Regions from separate parts of the Marinomonas gallaica genome, predicted to be linked through region 3. Evidence: predicted binding sites of a transcription regulator. Region 3 holds the regulator's gene; each other region holds the start of a gene.
The links. Region 3 encodes FNR, which switches genes on or off when oxygen is low (the NO sensors DNR and NnrR bind a similar motif). Its sites were predicted from a motif close to TTGATNTANATCAA; they were not measured.

Region 1 (6,417 bases), 910 kb from region 3:
CTTATAGGCTATAAAATGAGCGATTTTCGAACGAAAAACAATTTTTTGGAGGCGAACATGGAAACTCACGAACATTCGTTAAAAGCGTTGTTTGATCAGTTAGGATTAGATAGTTCAGAGCAGGGAATTGAAGCTTTTGTTTCTGAGAATGATTCTATTCCACAAGGTGTGCTTCTTTGGCAAGCGCCAATGTGGTCTGAGTCTCAAGCTCAAATGCTTAAGCAAATGAAAGACGAAGATGCGGATTGGGCTGAAGTCGTCGATGAACTTGATTTGATGATGCGTTAACCAGCCTTACTAATTTGGCATATGACTTTCAAGATAAAGCACAGCGTAGGCGCAGTCCTACGCTGTGCTTTATTGGACCAAAATTTTACCTTGATCTTCCTTTTATTGCCCCCAGATAACGCCTATCTATTTTAAATAACGAGTAATTTTATGTCTGCTAAAAATGTCGTCATTACGGGAGCCAGTCGCGGTATTGGTTTGTCTTTTGCGGGGCTTTATCAGTCGCGTGGCTATCATGTTTATGCGGCCTGTCGCAATGCCAGTGCCGAGTTAAAGGCATTGGGCGTCACGGTGATTGATGGCGTTGATGTCACACAAGAATCGGGTATTGCACACCTGGTTGAAGCCTTAGATGGCGTCGAAATTGATTTGTTGATTAACAATGCGGGTATCTTGGAAAACGAAAAATTGGGTTCCATTGATAAAGCCTCGGTGCGGCGTCAGTTTGAGACAAATGCTTTGGCGCCATTGGCCGTGACTGAAGCATTGATGGGACAGTTTAGTGCGCGTGCGAAACTGGCATTGATTACCAGTCGTATGGGGTCTGTGACAGACAATACCAGCGGTAGCCGCTACGGCTACCGCATGTCAAAAGCCGCTCTTAATATTGCTGGCATGTCTTTATCACACGACTTAAAACCGCATGGTGTCGCGGTGGCAATTTTGCATCCTGGCTTAGTCGGCACACAAATGATTGGTGGTTTCGGTGATATTACACCCGATCAAGCTGCGGAGCGTTTGGCACAACGTATCGAAGAACTAACACTTGAGAACTCGGGGACTTTTTGGCATTCCAATGGTGAAGTGTTACCTTGGTAAATAGGACGAAAGGGCTTTTTTGCATCCCTTTTTATTTATCAGCGTATTCAATCGTAGAGAGCTAGCGTGATTTTAGAAGATAAACAAGTATTGTTATTTGATTTGGACGGCACGCTGGTAGACAGTGCGCCCGATTTAGCCGCTGCGGTTAACCAAACGCTTATTCATTTAGGTCGAGAGCCGTTTCCTGAAGCGACAGTTCGTAATTGGGTGGGTAATGGTGCTCTGACCTTGATTTTACGTGCCTTAAGTGGAGATAAAGACGTCGATCCCGAATTGCCTCAGACATTGGTGGATAACGCGTTGGCGGTATTCTTAGACTTTTATGCGAAGTGTGTGTGTGATAAGTCTAAGCTGTATGGGAATGTGAAAGACACTTTGCTGGCTCTTAAAGCACAGGGCTATCGCTTAGGCATTATTACCAACAAGCCGGAAAAGTTTGTTGCACCAATATTAGATGGGTTAGGTTTATCAGGGATCTTTGAGCTCATTTTAGGGGGCGATTCGCTTGCAGAGCGAAAACCTCACCCATTGCCACTGTATACTGCGTGCAAATGGTTTGAGGTATCGGTCGATCAATGCGTCATGATTGGTGATTCTAAAAATGATATTCTGGCTGCTAAAGCCGCCAACATGGACAGTATTGGCTTAACTTATGGCTATAACTACGATGAAGATTTAGCCGTCCATCAACCCAATCATCTTTTCAGTGATTTTAAGGGATTATTGTCGGTTCTAAAGGGGATTCAAGAGCCTGCTTAAGAATGATAAAACGAAAAAGCTTGGTCAAACGGCCGAGCTTTTTCCGTTGTATGAGCTTAAATATGGCGCTATTCAAATGCGCTAAACAATGTGTTTTATTACCAAAACCCCAATAGTTTCCACCATAGTCCACCGACGCAGCCCCAAATGGTCAAATTAACTAGACTCATAATAAAGCCCATGAGCCACCAGTCTTCCATCGACACATAACCAGAGCCAAAGATGATTGGCGAGGTACCTGTAGCATAATGTGTTAAAGACATCATCAGTGACGACGCGCCGGCGAGCAGCAACCCTAAATAGAGTGGTGGTGCCCCAAGCGCTAATCCGGCCGCGTAGAAGGCTGCAAACATAGCGGTAATGTGTGCGGTGGTACTGGCAAAAAAGTAATGCGTATAGAAGTAAATGGCGACTAGAATCATCACAGAAATAGGCCAATCAAAGCCAAAATGCTCAATGTTGTTTTCTACGACTGAAGAGAACCAGTTGACCAATCCAAGCTTGTTAAGAAAGGTCGCCATCATCACTAAAGCTGAAAACCATACCACTGTGTCCCATGCGGACTTTTCTTTGAGCACATCTTCCCAACTGAGCACCCCGGTGACAAGCAAAATGGACAATCCTAAAAAAGCGACTGCGGTGGTGTTGACGATAAAGTCATCACCAAACAAAAAGGCCGGAACACCTGCCCACAGTAATAATAGTAGTGTAAACACGAATACCATTACTTTCTCACCGTAACTCATGACGCCCATTTCGGTTAATTTTGATTGAGCGTAGGTTTTTGCGTCAGGTGTGTTTTTAATTTCAGGCGGGTAGACGGCGTATACCACCAGCGGAACCAACGCGATACATACTAAACCAGGCAATAACGCGGCGAGCGCCCAGGTTCCCCATGTAATACTGATGTCGGCACCTGTGGCGTCTGCAATAAACTTGACAATCAATGGGTTAGGCGCCGTGGCGGTAATGAACATAGCCGATGTGATAGGGTTAATATGATAGTTTACCAGTGCCAGATAATGGCCGATCTTACGAGAGGTGCCCGCTTCGGGTGAGGAGCCAAAGCTGTTGGCAATAGACTTCATGATAGGGTGAATAACACCACCACCACGAGCCGTATTGCTGGGTGTTACCGGGGCAATTATGAGTTCTGACAAAGCCAGTGCGTAGCCTACACCAATGGTTTTTTTGCCAAAAAGCGCAATAAAATAATAACCTACACGGTTACCGAGCCCTGTTTTTGATAACCCCCGAGAAATGACAATTGCGATACCAATGAGCCAGATGAGCGAGTTAGAGAAGCCGCTTAATGCATCTTTAATGGCACCGGATGGGGAATCATTGGTTACACCGGTTAAAGCTACTAGCGTAATGGCTAAAATCGCTATAGCGCCAATGGGCATGACCTTACCAATAATGGCCGCGATGGTGCCGACAAATAACGCCAATAAATGCCAAGCATTGACTGAAACGCCATCAGGAATGGGGACGACAAACCAAAGTCCTAAGGTTAAAACGACCGACAAAATTCCGGGAACAACGTTTACTCCACCCGCTTTCATGTTCTCTCCTTAGTGTTCAGTGCTTCTCTGTGTGAAAAGACTGGTGCATAGCATAGGGCGTTTATGCTCAGAGAGTGATGATCTAAATCATATAAGTATAATTTATGATCAAGAGTGTCACACGCCAGTGCTGTGGCATTCTTGTGCGATAACGCGCATGTGATGGGGCTATGAGGTTAGGGCCAATCGACAGTGTTATATGTCATGTTTGTCCGTCTGAAAAGTCAGGTTAGTGTAATGTTGAGATGGAGAGATTGAATGTCAGCATAGACCTCTCTATTAATGATTAATTCAGAGCAGAAAGGGCTTTAAGGGATTAATATGAGACGCTTTAACGCACTCTTTTTCATACTATGTGCAACAACTTACTCGTTTGCTGATCAACCCGATATTGTGACTCTTTCCGACGCCGCGAAAGAACGCACAAAGCATTATGTCATTTATCATGGCAGTTATTATAAACTGGATTACCCCAATGGCGATGTTCCTGCGCATTTTGGCGTATGCACTGATGTAATTATTCGCAGCTATCGAGCGTTGGGGATAGATCTTCAAGAGCGGGTGCACGAGGATATGACGGCTAACTTTTCACTCTATCCGTCGAATAGAATTTGGGGACTAAAGCGCCCCGACGCTAATATTGATCACCGGCGTGTCCCGAACCTACAAACATTTTTCAGTCGTCATGGTAGTGAGTTGCCTATTTATGAGCAGGGGGCTCAGTATCAATCAGGAGATATTGTCACATGGATGCTACCAGGCAATAAGCCACACATTGGCATCGTTTCAGATCTCTGGTCAAAAGACCAAGAACGGCCATTAATGGTTCATAATATTGGTTATGGGCCAGAACTTGAGGATATGCTGTTTGATTACCCAATTACGGGTCATTATCGCTATCTGCCAAAGTTAACGCCGTCGTGTATCTGGTTCATGGCATGCAAACCCCGATGCTTCAATGATCTATTATTGCTTCTAAGAGCTAGGTTCAAAATGTTAAAACAAAGCTTGGCCAAATAACCAAGCTTTGTTTATGACGTACTCTTTAAGTGTTAGCTGAAGTTCCTCGCCAGCGCATCTGGATAGTGACGGTCGCGGGCAAATTGTTCCGCCAGTTTAGTAATCTCATCGCTTCGGCATTGCTTTGTCACTGGGAAGTAATGCTCAGTTAAGTAGTGCTGCGCCAGCTCCGATTTGATCACACCTGTTTCGAGTAAGTCCTTCAAAATGGCATCAGCCGTTGCTAAAGCTGAGGAGGCTTTGACAATTTCGGCACGTGCGTAGCCTTGCTGATCAAACGAGACATCCGCTGCTCGTAAATCTGGGTCTTCCCCTGGAATTTGCTGCGCACCAAATAACGGTTTTGACGCGGTTTTTGCGGATTTAAAGTCAGGGATAAATTTAGCAATATGCGCAATATTACTAACCGTACGCTCTGTCACTAAGTGCTCTGGCCATTGCTCATCAATTTTTTTAATAAAATGTGGCGCCAATCTAGGCTGCGCACTTTGCTCACTACTGGCAACTAAACCGCCTTCAAATAAAGTGATCGCTTGCGTCATACCATGTAATTGGAAGTAACCACCAGGGTAGGGCGTTAACTGCGCCATGCCTTGAGGTGTACCGCGTTGACCATGAAAAACAATTTCAGGCCATAGGCCTTGGCACTCTGGCCAATGTGTGACAAAAGACGCTTTGAATTCGACCATACGTTGTCGTTTGGCCTTGATCATATCGTCTAGCTCACCACTTTTAAAACCGCAGGCGTTTACTACGTAATCGTACTCAGTCACTTGAACGTCTTGATTGACCGTTGATTCTGAATTTCGGGATGCCGGTTTGGTGATGATTTGCCAGCCTTTACCGGTTTCGCTGCGGCGAATGTCGACAACACTGGTATGAGTTTGAAGGTGACAACTCGGCAAACGGTCAATCGCGAGGTTCGCGATTGCAGCCCAACGAAAAGCGGATAAACCGTACTCCTGAACGACAACCAAAGGAAATTTTATCGTGTCTAAATTTACCTGTTTGGCAAACGCGACCAACCAATCTTCGTCACATTGTGCTTGTTCTGGTAGAGGTCTTTGCCCAATGGCTTCAATTTCTGCTCGGTCATACAAACGAAAGTAATCAGCAGGTTTGCCTAATACTTCGTTGCTGGCATCTTGATCGACCAGTACTTGATACTGTGTGCGTAGTTTTTCCAAGCGAGGCAATAAGTCCAAAGGTTCACTTGGATCCGATGTTGGTACGGCCAAAACCGTTGGACGTACATTGATGCTCTGCGCGTAGACTTTTGTTGTGTCGATGGATTGCTGCAACAAGGTCAAGCACTGCTGGTCTGAAATTTCACGGTAGAGATTACCGCCCGCATGTAAATGGCAAAATGGAGGGCCATTGACTAAGCTTGGACCTTTCTCGATTAGGGTTGTATCGATTCCCAGCTCGGCCAGACGTAATGCGATGGTCGAGCCCGCGACTCCTGCGCCAACAACAGCTACTTTCTTAGCTTTAGCTGCGCGCAAGTTTTCACCTGTAAGTGTTTGAGTCATTAACTTCGCTCATTCTGTAAAGGTTGAGTTATTTGGCGCCATTCTACGCGGCTAATGCTTGTTTTTATAGCAGCATGCCGTATGCATTTGCTGTAAAAAAGGCATTTACTTTTATCGTGCTAAGAGTGCAAATAAAGCTAATCTAAGTACATCGATTTAAGGTCTATTTGCGTCACTGCAGATTACGCCACGGTTAGGCGTAATGGTACGAAAGAAGTCTAGAAATGGTTCATAAAAAAAAGCTAAGATTTCTGATTGTTAATCTAAGTTGGTCACAAGTACTTGTCATTTATTCGATAGGGAGAGAGTAAACGTGGAGCATCGTATTCGCGCCGCTGGAATATTGATTCGGCATGACGCTATTTTATTACTTCGAATAGAAGATGAAACCGGTGAGTATTGGGTGCCGCCAGGCGGTGGATTTGAGCCTG
Region 2 (6,417 bases), 700 kb from region 3:
ATTACTACCAAAGCAGGGGAATCTTCGACTTCGCTGATTTTGATGCCTGCCAAATCAAAGCATGTCACCACATCCTCAAACGACTTATCGGATGTTGATGCTGATCGGCTCAATGCAATGTGCTCTACCGCTAGATAATCTAGGGCCAGATCCACCAGTACCAGATCACTCAGCTGCTCATCGATGGCACGCTCACATGCCATGCGACCATCGGTAAGCGCCAACCAAGCATCGCCTACTTTTAAATAACCTGGTGCCAGGCTCGATTCTTGTGTGACTTGAATGCCTGCCTGAGCCAAACGCTCAACCAATCCAGTCAGATGCCCCATGTCCTTAGACACCTGGCACTTGATTGGCGTTGCTGGAACAGACGAAGCTGGGGAAAATTGCGCCTTGGGCTTTTCGACACCTTCTTGATAGGAGTAGAAACCTTGCCCTGTTTTCCGCCCTAAAAAACCGGCATCGACTAAGTCTTTTTGGATTAAAGACGGTTGGAAACGAAAATCGCCATAATAGGCATCAAATACCGAACAGGTGACAGCATAGTTCACATCGTGGCCAATCATATCCGTCAGCTCGAAAGCCCCCATGCGGAAGCCACCTGCACTTTTTATCAGTGCATCCAGCGTCGCGCAGTCAGCCACATGTTCCTGACACAGTCGAAAACTTTCCGCATAAAAAGGACGCGCTACTCGGTTAACAATAAAACCTGGTGTAGACGCGGCATGAACGGGTTTTTTACCCCAATTCGATGCGGTTTCATAAATGCACGCCGCGACGGTGGAATCCGTGGCTAAGCCTGATACCACTTCAACTAATTTCATAATGGGCGCAGGGTTAAAGAAATGCATGCCGATCATACGCTCTGGATGCTGCATGCCAGCGGCCAAACGAGTAATAGAAATGGAAGACGTGTTACTGGCGATAATGCAATCGGTAGCACAGACCGACTCCAAGGTGTCAAAAATGGCTTTCTTAACGTCAACATTTTCAACAATGGCTTCGACCACCAATCCAGCATTCGCCAGATCATTTAAGGAGCTCACCACCTCTAATCGAGACAATATCTGCTGAACTTGCTCTGTCGTAAACTTTTGACGCTCGACCAGCTTAGCTAATTGTTTCGCCATCGCGTCTATGGCAGAACTAGCCGCACCGTCTCGGTTATCGTAAAGCTTCACTGAGTGGCCTGCTTGAGCCGCAACCTGAGCAATACCCGCACCCATTGCGCCTGCACCAATGACACCAACCACAGTGTTTTGTTGTAATGCAGACATGGTTATTCTCCCTTAAATTCTGGCGTGCGTTTTTCCATAAAGGCTTTGACACCCTCACGGTAATCCTGAGTTTGACCTGCTAAACGCTGTAAATCGCGTTCTACATCAAGCTGAGCATGACAGTCATGGTCAAAACTTTGGTTGAGTGCGCGCTTAATAAAAGACAAACCTTTGGTGGGCTGAGTGGCTAATTGACGCGCTAACGATAAGGCCTCATCTCGAAGTGCCTCGTCATCCACAACTTTGTAAATCATGCCCCACTCTTGAGCTTTTTCTGCCATGAGCGGCTCGCCTAATAGAGCTAACTCTTTGGCTCTTGCCATGCCAATCAAACGCGGTAAAAACCACGTTCCACCGGAATCTGGAATTAAGCCAATTTTGCAAAAGGCCTGAATGAATTTGGCTGAACGTGCGGCAATAACAAGATCACATGCTAGAGGAATATTCGCGCCCGCCCCCGCTGCCACACCGTTCACGGCACAAATTACGGGCATAGGAAAAGACTGTAATTGTTTGATTAGCGGATTATAGAAACGCTCGATGGAAACTCCCAAATCGGGGGCATCTGCATTAGGATCAACATTGCGATCAGACAAGTCCTGCCCTGCACAAAAACCTCTTCCTTCTGCGGTTAATACCAACGCTCGGACCTGCGTATCTTTCAAAGCAGATTTAAGCGCTTGCTGCACTTCAAGATGCATGGCTTCATTAAAACTATTCAGCGCTTTGGGACGATTTAAGCTCAATAACGCAACACCTGAATCGACCGAATATAAAATGTGTTCGAAGCTCATGTCTGATTGTCTCTCTTAGAATTGAAAATAACGTTTAATTATTTTTGGCCAGTGAATTAGCGACCGGTAAATTTAGGGCGGCGCTTTTCTTTGAACGCCTTAATCCCTTCATTTCGATCATCGGTGCCAGCCAATACAGTAAAAGCATGTCGTTCAAAACGCAGACCCGTCGCTAAGTCTGTGTCCATGCCTTTCAGGATGGATTCTTTTGCAAGACGCACAGCTAAAGAACCTTTACTGGCAATAACACTGGCCAACGACAGCGCTCTTGTAACCGTTAGTTCGGGTTGGGTGATTTCACTGATGAGACCTGCGTCTTTTGCTTGCTGGGCTGTGATAGGTAGACCGGTAAGCACCATTTGCATGGTGAGGGATTTGCCGACGGCTCGAAGAAGACGCTGGGTTCCACCAGCGCCAGGCATAATGCCTAAATTGATTTCTGGTTGGCCAAACTGAGCATCGCGACCCGCAATCAAAATGTCGGCATGCATGGCTAATTCGCATCCGCCGCCTAAGCAGTAACCATTGATGGCCGCGATCACTGGCTTAGAAAAACGCGTGATACTTTGCCAATACTGCTGACGTGGATCGTTTAACATACCTACAAGGTCACGCTCTGCCATCTCGTTAATATCAGCACCGGCAGCGAAGGCTTTCGAGTTTCCAGTTAGTACTAGCACTCGAATATCGTCTGACACCTCAGCTTTGTCCATGACATCAGAAAGTTCTGCCAACAGTTCAGTCGTAAGGGCATTCAGCGCCTCTGGGCGGTTCAACTGCACTAGTTGAACGCCACTCTCGACCTGATGCACCACCAATAATTGGTAATTGTCATTTTTCATTTGATTCAAACACTCGATCTTATTGTTATTTATTTCTTAACCGATCAGAGCTCTGAGACTCTGTTTCGTTTCGATAAATATTAAGATGGACCATAAATTGATACAAAACAACTTAATTTTTAAGATTTTATGTATCCTTTTAAGTTTTACTTGCATCACTTGATTGGCAAAATAAAAATAAACCAATATATTCAATAAGTTATGTTAAACACAATTCTGAAGTCGTTTTAAAATTTTCATAAATCACTCAAATCACATTGCTTTAACACTTAAAAAAGGATTGTTTTCTGGAAATACGATACAAAAATAGCTATAAATAATATAAATAATAGAAATAATAGAAATAATAAAATACATAGAGAGATGCATTTATGCCGTATTACAAAATTGATGGTGTTACACCAGTGGTAGACCCGAGCGCCTATATCCACCCAACAGCCACACTTATTGGCGACGTGATCATCCAAAAAGGTTGTTATGTGGGCCCTGGCGCTTGCCTAAGAGGGGACTTTGGCCGAATCACCATGGAAGAAGAGTCAAACATTCAAGATAATTGTGTGGTTCACGGTTTTGCCGGTAGCCATACTGTCATTAGCAAACGTGGACACATTGGCCATGGTGCAGTGTTACATGGCTGTGTCATTGGGGAAGACGCGCTGGTTGGTATGAATACCGTGGTTATGGACGGAGCCGACATAGGCGAAGGCTCTATCGTTGCCGCTTGCTCTTTTATAAAAACCGGCTTCACCTGCTCTCCTAGATCCATGATAATGGGCACCCCCGGAAAAGTAGTTCGCTCTGTGTCCGATGACGAATTGAAATGGAAGCAAACCGGCACGCGTGAATACATCGAACTTTCTAAACGTTGCTTAACATCAATGGTTGAATGCGCACCGCTCACTTCTCTTGAGCCCAAAAGACCGACACTGCAAACAGGGTCCCATCAACCAAAAAGCTAATACTGTCTTTCATGTAAAAACATTAGTCTAAAGCAGCACAAGGCTATTTCACTTTACTAAGCTGAACAGGTTTAAGAAAATAGCCTGTCGACTTTACTCACTGGATTACCAGTCACTAATGAATAAACTTACTACTTTAGATACGTTAATTACTCGGTTCCAACAGCAGAAGCCCATTCGAGCGTCCTCACTTGTGATCACACTGTACGGCGATGCCATTGAACCTCATGGCGGCACGGTATGGCTCGGCAGTTTAATCAAGTTACTTGAACCTATGGGCATCAATGAACGACTGATGAGAACCACCATTTTCCGCTTAACTCAAGATGGCTGGCTAACCAACGACAAAGTGGGAAGAAAAAGCTATTACAGTTTAACAGGCTCAGGACGACGCAAGTTTGAGCAAGCTTTTCGACGTGTATACAACTCTAATCAGACTGTCTGGGACGGCTCATGGTGCTTAATCATGACGCAACAATTGTCACCGGAAGAACGAAAGCAGCTCTTAGATGACCTGAGTTGGCAAGGCTTTGTTGTGCTAACAGGCCAACTGATAGGCAGCCCGATCACCAACTTAAGCGATATTAATACCGTGCTGATATCATCCGGTCTGCAAAATAAAGTTATTGTCTTTAAAACCCAGCAACAAGAAGAGCTGGCAGGAAAGCAGGTTCGAACGCTCGTAAGAGAATGCTGGGAACTTGATAAGCTCGGCGTACAATACCAAGAATTTATAAATCTGTTTCGCCCAGTATGGCAAGAGCTAGGCGACAAAGAGAGCCTTGATCCGGAATCCAGCTTCCTAACTCGCACCTTACTCATCCATGAATACAGAAAGCTGTTACTTCGTGATCCCCAACTTCCCGATGAACTCCTCCCTGGCGACTGGGAAGGCCGAGCAGCACGCCAGTTATGCCGCAATATTTATCGCAAAGTCACGCCAGCGGCAGAGCAATGGCTTGGCAATAACCTTGAATCCGCAGATGGCCCACTTCCTGAAGCCTCCCAATCGTTTTACCAACGATTTGGTGGGCTCAATTAGTCCCAACAGTCGATTTTGAACGATTATCCATTAAAAATGGCCATCAACTCACATTGATGGCCATTTTTTAATACGTCTCAGTCTATTTATGTATTTGCCAATTCTCTATTACCTCAACAAAATGACTTAAAAATAAGTTCGTCTGATAGGCATCTAAAGCCCGATGATCAATGGAAAGCGAGACATAACATTTGGGCCGAATGACAATTGTCTCTTCACCGTTTATTTCTTCCACAACGGCTCTTTTTTCGAGCTTACCGATTCCTAATATGGCCACCTGAGGTTGGTTGATGATGATTGGAGCGGCAAACAAGCTACCACTAACACCATGATTTGAGATCGTGAACGTTCCGTCACGCATGTCAGCTGACGTTAATTTGCCTTGTCTGGCTTTATCCGTCTGGTGTTGAAGCGCTGAGGCAATGTCATACAGATTCTTTTCTTGAACCTGTTTAACAACGGGGACAACGAGTCCATCATCACCGAGTGCCGTACCAATACCAATGTTGATGTCCTTAAAAATTTCTAGACTGTCCTCATGAAAGCGCGCATTCACCATTGGCACTTTTTGAATGGCTTTTGCACTGGCTGCCAAGAAATAAGCTGTAAAAGTCAACTTAACACCCGCTTCTTCAAATCCCATTTTGCACTGATTTCGATGCTCTATAACACGTCCCATATCCATTTCGAAAACGCTCGTCACATGCGGAGAGGTGTGTAATAAACTCTCCACCATATGACTTGCGATCTTTTTACGCATGGGACTGTGAGGCACGAACTCACTCTTTAGCTCATTTAATGTTTCAGACGATGCACACACATCTGACTGTGTTTGAGTATGATCATTCTGCGACTCTACGAACGCTAAAATATCGTCACGTGTGACCCGACCACCCTTCCCAGTCCCATTGATAGCCGCTAAATTCAAGCCATACTTTCTTTGGAGTTTTCTCACCGCTGGACCGACCAAATGCCGCTTAGAGGTATCTTCAGTGGCATTAATTCCACTTGCCTCTACCCTTGCCTCATGTTTTGCACTGACATCGCTGCTGGCTTCAGACGCTATCTTTTGTGAAGACTCTGCTTGCTCAGCACAATTTAAGCGGCCAAGAACGGTGCTTTCATCGACATCAGCTCCTGACGTAGCAATAATATCAACAATTATTCCGTCGCTTTCGGCGCACACCTCCATCGATACTTTGTCCGTCTCTAACTCTAGGATCGGGTCACCTTTGCTAACATGATCACCCTTACCAACTAGCCAGCTTGAAACGACCGCCGCTGTGCCTTCTAACGTACCTTTTGGAAGGGTAATGGTCATGGATTCATTCATCTTTTTCCCCTTACACTTCAATCAGTTTTTTCATGGATTGGGCAATTTTTTGCTCAGTCGGAACCGCTTCTTCTAACAACAAAGCATTATGAGGGTTAGGAATATCGGGCATGGTGAGACGCTGAATCGGAGCATCTAGACTGAAGAACAATTCGTCGGCTAATGTCGCG
Region 3 (6,417 bases):
GTTGTGCATATGGATTTACCTCTGTCAATTGAGAACTATGCCCAAGAAATTGGTCGAGCGGGACGCGATGGCAAGCCCGCGCAAGCACTTCTTTTTTATGGTCTGCAAGACATTATGCAGACATGGGAATTTGTTCAGCAAGAAGGGTTAGAGCCTGAATTCTGGCGTTTGATGAGCTGTCTGGAACACCCTCAGTGTCGAAGAGCCTCACTGCTGTCCGCGTTTGACGAAATGGCAGAAAGCGAGTGTGGCAATTGTGATCGTTGTACGAACAAAGGTAAGCAACACAACGTCACGGTCGCTGCGCAGAAGTTTTTGAGTTTGGTGCATTTTACTCGCGGCGGAGTACCCTTTGCCTCACTTGTAAATACCCTATTAGGTAAAAGTATTAAGAGTGTGACCAATTTTGGTCTTGAAAAGCATGGATTATTTGGAGCAGGGAAATCACTGGATGAATTACAGTGGAAGGCGGTGGTGCGTCAGCTGTTAGCAAAAGGCTTCTTGACTCAGCGAAGTGTGAGGCCATTTTCTGTGATGTTGACAGAAAAAAGTCGTTTGGTATTGCGTTCGGAAGAACAAATTATTGTTTCATCTGATTGGTTTTATCCTGCATTAAAAGATACGGATTTGGAAATGCTTAGCCAAGGAGCTTGGAGCGAGCTAATGCAATGGAGTGTGGCAAACCGAGTATCGGAATATTTGTCAGAAACTCAATTGCATAAAGTGTTTGAATCGCAGCCGAGCTCTTTAGCGTCTATGAGTCGAATCACGGGATTAAGTAAAAATCGCCTAACCGAGTTAAATGCCCATACTTTGTTCGTAGAGGGGCAGTATGAGTAGTGTTGTCAATCACAAAAATGTTGAGAGAATCGAGAACAAAATCAGTGACTGTCTTAATAGAGCAGAACGCTATTTCAAAATTGGCCTTCAGCGTCCCAGTTTTAATTTTAAGCAGCGAGGTCGAACCGCTGGCACGGCATATTTACAACGCAATGAAATGCGCTTTAATACCTATATGCTGCAACAGGACCCAGATAAATTCATTGACCACGTAGTGCCACATGAGTTGGCGCACATTGTGGTCTATCAGGTGTTTGGTTCAAAAGTTCGTCCTCACGGGAAAGAATGGATTGCTGTGATGGAGCATTTGTTTGATGTTGAAGCCAGCCGCACCCATGACTTTGATGTACCCAAGCCACGTAATCTATTCCTCTATCAATGTGCCTGCCAAGTGCATGAGTTTACCGCTCATCGTCATGGTCGTGCAGTGAAAGGCACGCAGTATGTCTGTCGTTATTGTCGAAAAAATTTGAATTTTCTAAAAAAGAAGTAAACCTATTTATCCATTCGTCGATAGGGTGCTTCAACAAAGTGGTTGTAGTAAGATACCGCCATCTGTTTTATGGTAATTAAGAATGAACGCTGAGATCGATCGAAAAGAAAAGCTTGAGCTAAATAAACTGCAAAAACGTCTTCGTCGAATGACTGGACAAGCCATTGCGGACTTCAACATGATTGAAGATGGCGATAAAGTAATGGTGTGTTTGTCAGGCGGCAAAGACTCTTACACAATGTTAGATATCCTTTGCAACTTGAAAAAGAGTGCGCCAATCCACTTTGACATTGTAGCCGTCAACTTGGATCAGAAACAGCCGGGATTTCCAGAGCATATTCTGCCTGCTTACCTTGCCGATTTGGGTGTGGACTATCATATTCTTGAAAAAGATACTTACAGTATCGTTAAGGAATTGGTGCCTGAAGGTAAAACGACTTGTGGCTTATGTTCTCGCTTGCGCCGCGGCTCTTTGTATGGTTTTGCTGAAGAAATTGGCGCAACGAAAATTGCGTTAGGTCATCACCGTGACGATATTCTTGAAACTATGTTTTTGAATATGTTTTTTGGTGGCAAGCTTAAGGCAATGCCGCCAAAACTGTTGAGTGATGATGGCAAGCATGTGGTGATTCGTCCACTTGCTTACTGCAAAGAGTCCGATATTGAACAGTATTCTTTACGCAAGGCTTTCCCGATCATTCCTTGCAATCTGTGCGGGTCTCAGGAAAATCTACAACGTCAAGTTGTGAAAGAAATGCTTCAAGGATGGGAGAAACAATACCCTGGTCGTCTTGATACTATGTTCTCAGCTGTTCAGAATGTTGTGCCGTCGCATTTGGCCGATACTGAACTGTTTGACTTCAAAAGTTTGACGCAATCCGAAGATGCATTGAAACGCTTAAATATTATTGAGCTTTAAAAAAGGAAGCAGTATGTCGATGAAGAAACTTTTACCAATCGTATTAGGGGCCGCTATTTCAATGACAGCCCATGCGAGTGATACAGTAGAAGGCAGCCTTTCTAATGATGCTGTTAAAGTAGATATGAGCCTAGACCAAGGTAAATACTTCTTTGATGCAGGTGGTATGTATCACACTGATGATGGCAAATATGGCTACATTGGTGCGCACATCGAAGATATCGATACTGCAAAAGATTACCCAGTTCAAATCGGCTTAGGTATGCGCTTAATGGCGATTGATACTGAGTACGACGTTGATAATGCGGGTATGGCGATTGCGCTAGGTGGTTTCTACCGTTACACCTTTCCTAAAGCAAACCGCTTTAGCGTATTAGGCTCGTTATATTACTCACCGAAAGTATTATCGTTCCAAAATATTGACAGCATGTACCAAGCTGAAATCCGTGGGGAATATCGTACGTTGCGTAATGCTCGTGTATTTCTACGTTACGGCTTAACTAGCGTAGATCTAGAGAGCTATCGTGATGATGTGGACATGAATAAAGGTGTTGCGATCGGTGTTTCTGCTACGTTTTAGTAGTAACTGCTATAGCTATAATAAAGCAATGATAAAAAGGTGGCTGATGCCACCTTTTTTATTAATCAAAAGAAGAGTTATTCACCTTCAAAAGCACACAATGCAAACACTGGAATGTCCATTTCTTGGATTTTCGCGCTGCCACCAAGGTCCGGTAAGTCAATGATCGCAGCCACTTCTTTAATGTTAGCGCCTTGCTGTTTTAACAAGCTCATAGCGGCAACAAGCGTGCCGCCTGTCGCGATCAAGTCGTCGAACAATAGAACTTGTGCACCCGCTTCAACAGCACCTTCTTGAATTTCTAATTCTGCGCTGCCGTATTCCAAATCGTAGCTTTGCGAGATCGTTTTGCCTGGTAACTTACCCTTTTTACGAACAAGAACTAGAGGTTTACGTAATTCGTAAGCTAATACGGATGCGATCAAGAAGCCACGAGCATCGATACAGGCTATGTGAGTAATATCACTATCAATGTAGCGGTGTACATAAGCATCAACCACCATACGCATTCCTTTTGGATTGCTGAAAATTGGTGTGATATCACGAAAGCTGATGCCCGGCTTTGGCCAGTCTTCAATAGTACGAATTAGAGACTTAAAGTAAAAGTCGTCAAAGAGCATAGATAAACCTTAACTAACTGGTTAAATTAAACGTGCTCAATGGTAGCACATTCTCCCGCGGCCCCGACAAGTTTCTCCATTTCAGGAAGATTGACGATGGAAATTTCTTTGCCATCAACATCAATCAAACCGTTCTTTTGGAAACGTGTCATAACGCGACTAACTGTCTCAACCGCTAAGCCTAAGTAGTTACCAATTTCACCACGAGACATCGATAAACGGAAGGAAGTTGCTGAGTATCCACGCTTTTTAAAACGGTGTGACAGGTTTAACAGGAACGAGGCTACTTTTTCATCTGCATTTTTCTTGCCTAACAGCACCATCATCTGCTGATCGTCACAAATTTTACGGCTCATTAAGCGAAAAAGTTGATGTTTTAAAGATGGGATCTGTGAAGACAGCTGTTCAAGGTGCGAAAAAGGAATTTCACAGACTGTCGTTGTTTCAAGCGCTTTGGCTGAAATAGGGTAGTGATTATCATCGATACCACTAAGGCCAACAAGTTCACTTGGACAGTAGAACCCCGTGATCTGTTCTTCGCCAGAGTTAGTGATGTTAAATGTTTTTAGTGTGCCTGTACGAACTGCAAATACGGAGTTGAATTCTTCACCTTGATGAAACAGCAACTCGCCTTTCTTCAATGGTCGTTTTCGCTCGATGATTTGGTCTAGACGATTCACGTCTTCGTCCGCTAATGCAATTGGCAAACATAATGCGCTTAAGCTGCAATTCTGACATTGTGATGTCAGTTTACTGCTAAAACGATTGTTTGAGTTAGAAATTGCCATGTTAACTCTCCCTGAGCTCGATCGGGTAATTTATATAACTTTAGAAAAATTTGACTGGGTTGTGAGGTATTTATCGAACGCCATGCATACGCAGCGTACGAGTAATCGACCTACTTCCGTTATTTTTATATGTACTTGATTATTTTCATGATAGACGGTTATGACACCATCTTCCTCTAGATTCTTTAGGGAATCCAGTTCTGCTTCGAAATATTCGAGAAATCTAATACTAAAGGCTAATTCAATGTCTTGGCTATTTAATTCGTTATGACATAGTAGTTGCATGATAGCAGAGTGACGAATGCGATCATCTAAACTGCTGATATAGCCTTTCATAATCGCTAATTGGCCGTTTTCGATGCTATTTTGGTAGAGCGAAAGGTCGGTATGATTTTGGAAATAGGCTTCCCCAACCTGACTGATAGCAGAGACTCCAAATGCCAATAAGTCTGTTTCAGCATGGGTGGTGTACCCTTGAAAATTGCGTTGTAGATGACCTTCTTGTTGTGCTTTTGTTAATGTGTCATCGGGCTTGGCGAAATGATCCATACCAATATAAACATAGCCAGCGCGCGTGAGTTTATCAATGCTTAACTTTAGCAGTGCCAGCTTTTGGTCGGGTGAAGGTAAGTCTTCATCCAATATTCGTCGCTGCGGTGCGAAGCGCTGCGGTAAATGGGCATAGTTAAACACAGAAATTCGATCTGGAGACAGTTCAATGACCTTATCTAAGGTATCTTTAAAACCTTCTAAGGTCTGTTTAGGTAAGCCGTAAATTAAATCGAAGTTTACTGAGCGGTAGCCTAGCTCACGCACATCTGCTAATACATCGTTCACAAGCTCTAACGGTTGAATTCGATGAATGGCTTTTTGAACGTCATGATTAAAATCTTGAATGCCTAAGCTCACTCGGTTGAAACCTAGGGTCTTAAGTAGTTCAAGTTTGGATCGATCTACTTCACGTGGGTCTATTTCAATGCTGAAATCTTGTGTGCCATCCGTGACTAAATTGAAGTAATCTCCAATCATAGAGAATAAGTGCTTAAGGTTCTCTTCACTTAAGAAAGTTGGCGTACCGCCACCGAAATGCAGTTGTGTCACGGGGCGTGACTGATCGAGCATGAGCGCTCGTAAGCGCATTTCTTCGCCTAATAATTCAACATATTCAGTGCCTTTGTCGTATTGCTTGGTAACGATCTTATTACAGGCGCAGTAATAGCAAAGATGAGCGCAAAAAGGAACGTGAAAATATAAACTCAGTGGCGCACTCGAGGGCTCAAGCATCTTACCAATCAATTCCATCTTGCTGATATCAGTGCTGAACTGAGGTGCAGTAGGGTATGACGTGTATCGCGGCCCTGCAAGGTTGTATTTTTGGATAAGTCTGGAGTCCCAAAGCATAAGGTTTTTCCTATTAAAATTGCTAATAGGAAGTTTACCTGCATCTTTATTTTGCTTGATGACTTAGATCAATTATTGAGTTCATACAATATTAGAAAGTAGGTTTTTTATGGAGGGAATTGTATATAGACCATAGCCAATCAAACTGACGCCAAATATCCAAGCAAGATGGTAATGGCTCCATACTTTTTTTAACTGTTGACTAAACATCGCTGCAAGCAGCATCGCAGGTAATGTACCCATTGAAAAACCGAGCATAGCCATCAGAGATAGCTCGATTGAACCTAATGATGATGCCCATAAAACTGTTGAGTACACAAGCCCACAAGGTAACCATCCCCATACCATGCCAGCCCCAACAGCTTGTCCAAGGGTTTGGATGGGTAGAAATGATTTGGCAAACGGTTGGACGTATTTCCAAATGTAACGTCCCAATGACTCAATCCGAAGAATAAATTTCGACAGACCGCAGATGTACAGCCCCATTAGAACCAACAAAATGCCCGCGAATGTTCGTAGCGGTGTCATCAATTCTGAGTAGATCGATGCAAAGCCGAGATTGATAGCCGACGCGAGTATTAATGTTAAAATGCAGTAAGATAAAATGCGGCCAAGGTTATAGGCAACAATGGTTTGAAAAGTGGTTTTATTGCCAATCGATAGCATAGAGGCTAAGCCACCACACATCCCTAAACAGTGACCCGCTCCAGCTAACCCGATGAGCAATGCGCTAATAAAAATCGAAATCACGCTTTTTTGTCCGTGTCATCGTCTTC

Region 1: ACPUEK_RS17695 (anion permease) is a predicted target of FNR. The motif match lies at 3,512-3,525, and genes of this name have one in related genera.
Region 2: paaF (2,3-dehydroadipyl-CoA hydratase PaaF) is a predicted target of FNR. The motif match lies at 3,011-3,024, and genes of this name have one in related genera.

Annotation. Positions count from the first base shown of each region.
Region 1 covers NZ_CP187511.1:3,730,606-3,737,022, reverse strand. The annotation lists gene ACPUEK_RS17710 (DUF2789 domain-containing protein) at 58-288, shown strand; gene ACPUEK_RS17705 (SDR family oxidoreductase) at 439-1,107, shown strand; gene ACPUEK_RS17700 (phosphoglycolate phosphatase) at 1,174-1,869, shown strand; gene ACPUEK_RS17695 (anion permease) at 1,968-3,434, opposite strand; gene ACPUEK_RS17690 (DUF1287 domain-containing protein) at 3,756-4,454, shown strand; gene ACPUEK_RS17685 (FAD-dependent oxidoreductase) at 4,487-5,986, opposite strand; gene ACPUEK_RS17680 (NUDIX domain-containing protein) at 6,300-6,417, shown strand, end outside.
Region 2 covers NZ_CP187511.1:2,124,917-2,131,333, reverse strand. The annotation lists gene paaH (3-hydroxyacyl-CoA dehydrogenase PaaH) at 1-1,277, opposite strand, end outside; gene paaG (2-(1,2-epoxy-1,2-dihydrophenyl)acetyl-CoA isomerase PaaG) at 1,280-2,071, opposite strand; gene paaF (2,3-dehydroadipyl-CoA hydratase PaaF) at 2,128-2,913, opposite strand; gene ACPUEK_RS10040 (phenylacetic acid degradation protein PaaY) at 3,285-3,872, shown strand; gene paaX (phenylacetic acid degradation operon negative regulatory protein PaaX) at 3,991-4,914, shown strand; gene ACPUEK_RS10030 (dihydrolipoamide acetyltransferase family protein) at 4,997-6,247, opposite strand; gene ACPUEK_RS10025 (alpha-ketoacid dehydrogenase subunit alpha/beta) at 6,258-6,417, opposite strand, start outside.
Region 3 covers NZ_CP187511.1:2,820,872-2,827,288, reverse strand. The annotation lists gene ACPUEK_RS13355 (RecQ family ATP-dependent DNA helicase) at 1-840, shown strand, start outside; gene ACPUEK_RS13350 (SprT family zinc-dependent metalloprotease) at 833-1,333, shown strand; gene ttcA (tRNA 2-thiocytidine(32) synthetase TtcA) at 1,416-2,252, shown strand; gene ACPUEK_RS13340 (YfaZ family outer membrane protein) at 2,266-2,832, shown strand; gene ACPUEK_RS13335 (adenine phosphoribosyltransferase) at 2,910-3,452, opposite strand; gene fnr (fumarate/nitrate reduction transcriptional regulator Fnr) at 3,479-4,240, opposite strand; gene hemN (oxygen-independent coproporphyrinogen III oxidase) at 4,271-5,641, opposite strand; gene ACPUEK_RS13320 (sulfite exporter TauE/SafE family protein) at 5,723-6,391, opposite strand; gene ccoS (cbb3-type cytochrome oxidase assembly protein CcoS) at 6,388-6,417, opposite strand, start outside.